2 regions of the Pseudoalteromonas sp. S3776 genome follow, and region 1 is predicted to be linked to the other one. Evidence: riboswitches for the same ligand, from Rfam matches in the RefSeq annotation. Region 1 holds a riboswitch; the other holds the start of a gene.
What was found. A riboswitch is a leader RNA that binds a small molecule or an ion and turns the genes downstream of it on or off. The one in region 1 is predicted to bind cobalamin.
Positions count from the first base shown of each region.

Region 2: it holds a riboswitch for cobalamin, as region 1 does, so the genes downstream of both, CWC16_RS04005 (TonB-dependent receptor domain-containing protein) here and CWC16_RS16195 (ABC transporter ATP-binding protein) in region 1, are expected to answer to the same signal.

Region 1 covers NZ_PNCU01000042.1:107,840-112,057, reverse strand. The annotation lists gene CWC16_RS16205 (LysR family transcriptional regulator) at 1-139, shown strand, start outside; gene CWC16_RS16200 (porin) at 339-1,271, shown strand; cobalamin riboswitch at 1,603-1,726, shown strand; gene CWC16_RS16195 (ABC transporter ATP-binding protein) at 1,808-2,617, shown strand; gene CWC16_RS16190 (FecCD family ABC transporter permease) at 2,622-3,626, shown strand; gene CWC16_RS16185 (cobyric acid synthase) at 3,632-4,218, shown strand, end outside.
Region 2 covers NZ_PNCU01000007.1:29,020-33,237, reverse strand. The annotation lists gene msrA (peptide-methionine (S)-S-oxide reductase MsrA) at 24-560, shown strand; gene CWC16_RS04005 (TonB-dependent receptor domain-containing protein) at 643-2,472, opposite strand; cobalamin riboswitch at 2,522-2,691, opposite strand; gene CWC16_RS03995 (ABC transporter substrate-binding protein) at 2,759-3,541, opposite strand; gene CWC16_RS03990 (YajQ family cyclic di-GMP-binding protein) at 3,812-4,218, opposite strand, start outside.

The DNA.
Region 1 (4,218 bases):
CCATGTAAAAGATGTTGAACATACCTCGCGTGATATTTTTGTGGCCTACCACAGAGACAACGAACAAAAAGAGCTAATAGAAACCTTGATTAACTTATTACCTAAAATAAATGCTCATCAGCCTATTGATGAACACTAAATACCGACTATTATTTTTAGTGAGATTGAGTGGGTACAATTTTGTTTATTAAATATTCATGTCGGTTTGTTTTCAGAATTTAGACACTTTTATTAAAATAAAAAGACAAAAATGTTTCCTTTGTAATATACCTGTCATTTAACGATGACAAACTGCAGTTGTTTTAAAAAATTAGTTTTGTGATTATCGAGGAAATAACATGAATTGTGTAAAATCGAGCTTATGTATCGCTCTAGTAAGTGGTTTATCTTTTAGTGCGTTTGCAGATGTTGATGTATACGGTAAAGCGAATGTTACTGTGCAATCATCTGATGACGGTGAAGGGTCTTTCACTGAAATTAAAAGTAATGCATCTCGCTTTGGCCTAAAGGGATCTGAAAAGATTACAGATGGATTAGAAGCGGTTTATAAGTTTGAGTTTCAAGTTGATGTATCTGATGCTGACTCTAAAGGTGATAACGACGACAATATTTCTGCACGCAACCAATACGTAGGTTTAAAAGGTGCTTATGGTCAAGTTGTTGTGGGTCGTAACGATACGGCACTTAAGCAATCACAGGGCAAATTAGATTTATTTAATGATCTTGAAGGCGATATTAAAAACGTCTTTAAAGGTGAAAACCGCTTGGGTGATTCAATCACTTATACATCTAAAAGCTACGAAGGTTTTAAAGTACTTGCTACATTTATTGCCGAAGATGACGTAGATGCAGATAACGGTTATTCAATGGCGGTTACCTACGGTGACGCTGCACTTAAAAAGAGTGCGGTTTACGCCTCGGTTGCAGCCGATAGCGAAGTAAATGGCTACGATGTAGTGCGTGCGTCAATCCAAGGTAAAGTAGAGAGCTTTAAATTAGGCGCTATGTACCAAACTCAAGAAAAAGTAGACGGTAGCGCAGAAGCGGATGGCTACTTATTAAACGCAGCCTACAGCATGGGTAAAAACACGTTTAAAGTGCAGTACCAAGCAATGGACTTTGATGATAGCGATGACAAAACGGCAGTTTCTGTAGGTGTTGATCATAAGTTTAATAAAAACATTAAAGTATTTGGTTTTTACTCAAGCTTTGATATGGACAACAATGTTGACCAAGACTACGTTGGCTTAGGTATGGAATACAAGTTTTAACTATTCGCTAAATTAGTTAAAACGCTCCCTTTTTAACCGTGCCTAGGGCGTGCTGAACTTTGATGGTTGAATTTGCAGCAGCGTGTTTGGTTTTTAGGCAAGGCAGAGCCTATGAAGTGTGGTTATTCCACATAAATAGGCGATAACGCAGCATAAATGCCAAACATGCGCTGCCCTTCGGGTTCTTCTTAGGGGCGATAAACTCTTTGTTGCTCGATTTTCACTTAGCCCACTAGGTTACAAATCTCGCGCCGCGATTTAATCGCCCCTAGATTGAACAAATTTCAATCCGCAAAGAACAACACGCCCTGATGTGCGCGGTTTTTTTGCTTTAAATTATTTACTTACCCGCCCATAATAGACGCTCATTTGGAATGGGGTGAAATTCCTCAACTATTCCCGTAACTGTAATGAGCAGCGTGCTTTAAGTCAGATACAAATGAATGAAATATTTTAACGAGCGGGTAAACTCATTTTATTAGTGCACTAGTTTTTTAGCGGTGCCTTAGTGAGTGCGCGTTTTTAAAGGACTCACTTTGCAAACTACATTAGCGCCAAACACGCCTTTATTAGACATTCAAAATGTGTCGTGGGAAGTTGATAATCACGCCATTTTAAACACTATTAATTTGCCTATAACAAAGGGGAAATTTATTGGCTTAATTGGCCCAAATGGGGCGGGTAAGTCGAGCTTACTGCGCTGTTTGTATCGCTTTAATAAACCCACCACAGGCAAAATTACCTTTAATCAGCAGGATATTTGGCAGCTTAAAAGTGAAGATTACGCAAAATATGTTGCTGTCGTTCTGCAAGAAACGCCTGCTCAATTTAACCTAACGTTATTTGATGTGGTTGCCCTTGGGCTTACGCCTCATAAACCACTATTTAGCGCCACTACCCACAGCGACAAACAAAAAATTACACAGGCAATAAAAACCGTAGGGCTTGAGCAGCAGTGTAAGCAAAATTTTGAATCACTTTCGGGGGGCGAAAAGCAACGAGCATTAATTGCCCGCGCTATAGTACAACAACCGCAATTACTCATTATGGATGAGCCAACCAGCCATTTGGATGTTAAATACCAAATACAAGTGATGGAATTAGCAAAATCGCTAGGGGTCACTGTGTTTGCCTCATTTCATGATTTAAATTTAGCAGCTGCTATGTGCGATGAACTGGTGGTTATTAATAAGGGCAAAATAACACATACAGGCTCGCCTGAGCAGGTACTTAGTGAAGAAATGCTAGCAGATGTTTTTGGGGTATGTGCACACGTAACCAGCCACCCACAGCGCACAGAAAATGGCCAAACTATTCCTCATATTACTTACTTTTATGGCTATTAATTAAATGGATATAACAAACATAAACCCGTGGACTGTTTTTATAGCTGCCTTATTAATTGCGCTGGGCAGTCTTTTTAGTGCACTGAGCTTTGGCGCAGCAGATACGCCGTTAAGTGATGTACTCACCGGTGTTTTATCAGCAGGGGAGGGCTCGCTTAACGCACGTATTATTTATGAGCTTAGGTTGCCCCGTACTTTACTTGCCTTTATGGCGGGCGCAGGTTTGGCTATTGCTGGGCTTATTTTGCAAACGGTTACTCGTAACCCGCTCGCCGATCCATACTTATTTGGTATATCGTCAGGTGCGTCGTTTGGGGTTGTACTGCTTATGGCTGTAACAGGTATAAGTGCTGGGTTTATGTTATCGACTGCTGCCTTATTAGGAAGCTTTTTAGCTATGGGCTTATTGATACTTATTGCTGGGCGGCAAAAAAATACGCACGTAGAGTCTATGTTGTTAGCGGGTGTGGCGCTGTCGTTTTTATTTAGCGCATTTACCAGTTTATTGCTGTATTGGAGCGACCCGCAAGCAGTGGCTGGTATTTTATTTTGGACGTTAGGCAGCTTTGCCCGCGCGCAATGGGCCACGTTATGGTTGCCATGTGTGGTTATAGTGGTGTGTATTGGCTTTATGCTGAGCTTTAAAAGGCAGTTAAATGCGTTGCTTCTTGGCGATGAAAGCGCCATAACGCTTGGGGTGCGTGTACACCGGTTTAGAATTTTAATGCTGGTATTGAGTTCGTTAATAACGGCCGTGCTGGTGGCCTTATGTGGCGGTATTGGTTTTGTAGGTTTAATGGTGCCGCACATAGTGCGCTTTTTTATATCTCAAGGCAGTACTGCTGGCTTACTCATCACAAGCTTAGTGGGCGGCACGTTTATGGTGTGGGTCGATGTGCTTTCGCGCTCATTACTTAAAAACCAAGAGCTCCCTGTAGGGGTGATTACAGCAGCTATGGGTAGCGCATTTTTTCTAAGCTTGCTCTTTTTTAGAAAAACAAAGGCATAGTGCGGATGAAAACCTTAATGATTCAAGGCACTACGTCAGATGCCGGAAAAAGCACCTTAGTCGCTGCGCTTTGCAGAGTATTTGCAAAGCGGGGGGTAAAGGTTGCGCCTTTTAAACCGCAAAATATGGCGCTTAATAGCGCGGTTACAAAAGAAGGCGGCGAAATAGGCCGAGCGCAAGCTTTGCAAGCAATAGCGGCTAATGTAGAGCCTCAAAACGACTTTAATCCTATATTACTTAAACCAAATAGCGATACGGGCGCACAAGTTATTATTCATGGCAAAGCCATTAGTAATATGGAAGCGAGCAAGTATCACGACTACAAAAAAGTGGCGATGGATGCGGTGCTTGCCTCGCATAAACGCCTAGCTAAACAGTTCTATTTATTATTGGTTGAGGGCGCAGGCAGCCCCGCAGAAATAAACTTGCGCGAAAACGACATTGCCAATATGGGGTACGCAGAAGCGGTAGATTGCCCTGTCATTATTATTGCCGATATAGACAAAGGCGGTGTGTTTGCGCATTTAGTGGGCACACTTGCGCTGCTAAGCGAATCTGAGCAAGCGCGCGTAAAAGGCTTTGTTATAAACCG
Region 2 (4,218 bases), on a different contig from region 1:
AACATACATAATTAGGACAACTTATGAGCACATCAACACAACTAGCAACATTTGGTGGAGGCTGTTTTTGGTGTATAGACGCCGCATTCAGGCGTGTAAAGGGTGTAATAAATGTCAGCTCAGGTTACACTGGCGGCAATACCGACAACCCCACATATAAATCGGTTTGTTCAGGTACAACAGGTCATGCTGAGGTTGTTCAACTGGAGTTTGACAGCGATGTAGTGAGCTTTGAAACACTGCTTAGCATGTTTTTTACGTTACACGATGCCACGCAACTAAATCGACAAGGTAACGATATTGGCACACAGTATAGAAGTGTTGTTTATTACCACAACGATGCGCAATTAAATCAAACCAATAAGATGATAGCCCAGTTACAAAACCATATTAGCGAGCCAATAGTGACAGAGGTTAGCCCTGCTACAACGTATTACCCTGCAGAGCATTATCATCAAGATTACTACAACGAAAACCCACAGCAAGGTTACTGTAGTATTTTAATAGCACCTAAATTACACAAGTTTGAAACTGTATTTAAAGCGTTTTTAGCTGACTAGCTAATTTGCGTTGTTAAATTGGTTCTAAACTCACATTAAAAAGCCCGATATAAATCGGGCTTTTGTATATTAAATAACGCCATTAAAACTGATAGCTTGCACCTGCAAAAAAGCGACGTTCTGGGGTGTTATAGTAGTAGACTTCACCGCTTGTAAAGTCAGCTCTTGAGTCAACCACATTGTAATCTCTGTCAAATAGGTTCTCTACACGAAGCGACAACTCAATACTATCGTTTACTTGATAATTACCCGCTAGGTTCCAAAGTGTATACGATCCTAGGCGCGTTACAGCTCCCTCGCGATCACTGCGGTATTGCACATCAATGCGAGCATCAAAATCTCCAAACTGCTTTGCGATTTCCCAATTAACAGTGCGCTTGGCAACGTTGCGTAGCTCATCGCCGGTTTCTTTATTTTCAGCACTTAAGTACGCAAAATTAAAGTGGCTATCAAACCCAAAAACTTGCTGAGCAAGGCTAAACTCAACCCCTTCATAGCGAGCTTCGTTTATATTAGCTAATGCAAAGTTTGCATCGTAATCAATTTTATCTTCGATATCGTTTCTAAAAATTGCAAAATCGACTTGTGCACTATCAAAATTAACATTAACACCAAGTTCGCGGTTTGTTGATTTTTCAGGTTGCAGGTCCGGATTACCAAAGTTTGGGTAGTATAAATCGTTAAACGTAGGTGCTTTAAAACCCGTGCTTTGACTAATTCTAAATGTTGAATTTTCAGATAAATGATAACCGGCCGCCGCAGTATAGGTTGTTTCATCGCCAAACTGTTCATCGTCGTCTTGGCGAAGAGTTAAATTGGCAAGCACAGTATCGGTGTCGTAGTAAGCCCCAACAAACACAGCTAATACATCGCGGCTATCTTCATCAAAAGCTTGAGAACTGTGTGATACATCATCCTTATACCAATTAACGCCGCCGCTAATATTAAGCGTATTAGTTAAACGGTATTGGCCGTTGTAATCTACTTGCGAACGTTTAGTAATAAACGTACTGGTTGTTGGCCCACCTGTAGAAAAATCTACATACGTGCTGTTAGAATCATCCGTTGCAAAAGCAACCTCAAGAGCATGAGATTGGTTAGTGTAGTTTTTGCTCCACTGCGCCGACAACTGATAGTTTTTAAAGTCCCCTCTTTCAACTGTGCTCGTAGCAGGGCTAAAGCTGCTATCATAATCTGCGTAACCTTCGCTGTACTGACCTAGTAGCTTAAAATTACCATAGTGAGCATCAACATAATTGACTTTAAAACCTAGATTCTTATTTTCGTAACCATCGTCATCTGGGGCAACACCTTGCAGCGCGTCAAAGCCATCTGTTTTTTCAAAACCGGCGTTAAAAGCGCTAGTCACATCAGCCGATTTAACAGAGCCCGCAAGCTGGTAGTTTTGATAGGCATTAGAGCCAAATGTGGCATCAAGCGAGATATTACTCGCTTCGCGCGTTATTATATTAATAACACCAGCTAAGGCGTCTGAGCCATAAACAGCGGCACGCGATCCTTTTATGATCTCGATTCGCTCAATACTATTTAGCGGCACATTACTTAGTGCTTTTTGGCCAAGTGTGGCTGAGCCCGTGCGAACGCCATCAATTAAAATTAACGTATCGCCAGAACCTGTACCACGTAAAGATACGCCCGACGTTTGGCCAAAGCCCCCATTAGGATTAATTTGAAAACCCACTTGTGTGCTTAGTAAGGTTGGTAAATCGCGTACATTACTTTTGTCTATTTGTTCTCGACTGATAACATTAACGCTTGCTAAAACATTATTTATTGATTGTTCAAATTTATTAGCGGTTACAGTGATTTTTTCAATTGGATTTTCTGAAGCAAAGGCAGAAAAAGACAACGCAGCCGAGATAGCAACGCCAAGAGTTGTTTTATTTAGCATGATGTTCCTTATCTTTGCCCACCGCAAAGATTTAAGTAAGTAAGATTACTTCAAGGCCGGTCTCCGGACTCAGTAAACACATAAATGCGTTAATACTTTACCGTTGCGGGGGCAGTGTTGGGATTGCTTTTGTCATAAAGGCTCACCAACTTCCCGATTATCTTGCTGTTAGTTTTAATACTTTAAACCCTGTATTTAGCAACCAGCAAGCACCTTGAAAATAGGCGGTTATTGTGAGCAGTTTGTTTACAAATGTCAACGGACGTCTATATAGCTAAAAAATAAATTAATTGTTTTGTGTAAAGCTAGAGGTTATGCCATATGAGCTTAAAAGCGCGGTGATTTTTGGTTTTATTTCGGGCGCATTTAAAAGCTTATCCATTTGTTTTACCGAAATTTTACTGCGCGAAGGGTTAACTAAAAAGTGAGTATCGTATATAGCATCTGGTGTATTGCTCCTATAAAGTAGGTCCATATTAAAAATGTTATTCTTTTTAAAATATTGATAAGCAATATTGTTTATAACCCCTACATCTGCTCGCTTTAATAGCAGCATTTTTACAACGTTAAACTCATCAATTGTTAAACTAACTTGGTGTTCTTCACTTAAATATTGTGCATCAGTTTTAAAATCAGCAAAACGATAGGAATACCCCAATACCCCCGCTTTTGTTAAAGCATGTAAGTCATCGAAATAGCTTTGCTTTTGGGCGTTCTGTGCTAACGTATATAGCTCATTTTTAGCAATAACATAAAAACTCGTTTCCTGTAAGGCGCTTCTTGATCCCTCGGGCACCCATTGCTTAGCCATTAAAAACAACACATCAAACTCACCCCACTCCACCCACTTTTTGAGCCTTTTTACAGGCAAAGAGTTAAGCGTAAATTTATAGTCATTTTGAGAATCATTGAGTATTTTAATAAACTCTGGAGCTACCCCTTGCTCTTTTTCAGCATTAATAATAATTGGAAAGTAACCGTCCTCTACCAACACATCTACATTTATTGGCTTAGCATAACTAAACTTACTGCACACAATAATAATTATAAAAATAAAAAACTTAAGCATTTAAAGCCTTTAACAGTCACTATTAAGTAATATTGATATTAAGAATAGCCTAATATACGCAACTGCGTACTAAGCAGGTTTAATAATGCATTTAAATAATGTTCAAAGAGTATGGAAGCACAGTAGTGTGATTTTACGCAGGTAAAAGGGGTTTAGGGTTGCGAGTAAATAAAGGCTGTAATTAGGACGGGGTAAAATGTGTGGCTATTACATTTAATAACCACACATTTAAATTTTCACTTTAAAATACTAATGGCAGGACTTAGCTAATCAATCGCGAAAGTTTTTAAACTGGAAAGGCTGACCTAAATCTGCAGTACGAACGACTTGCATAGCGGCTTGTAAATCGTCACGCTTTTTACCCGTTACACGTACTTCTTCACCTTGAATAGCAGCTTGTACTTTTACTTTTGAGTCTTTAATGGCTTTAACTACTTTTTTAGCCATGTCTTTTTCGATGCCTTGTTTAAGTACAACATTACGAAACACATTTTTGCCAGCACGAGTAATATCTTGCAAATCTAAGCTTGCCACGTCCATACCTCGTTTAGAAATTTTAGCGGCTAAAATATCAAACAATTGCATTACCTGTTGATCAGCCTCTGCTTTTAACTTAATTGTTTTATCATTTAACTCAATTGATGCATCCACACCTCTAAAGTCAAAGCGCGTTTCAA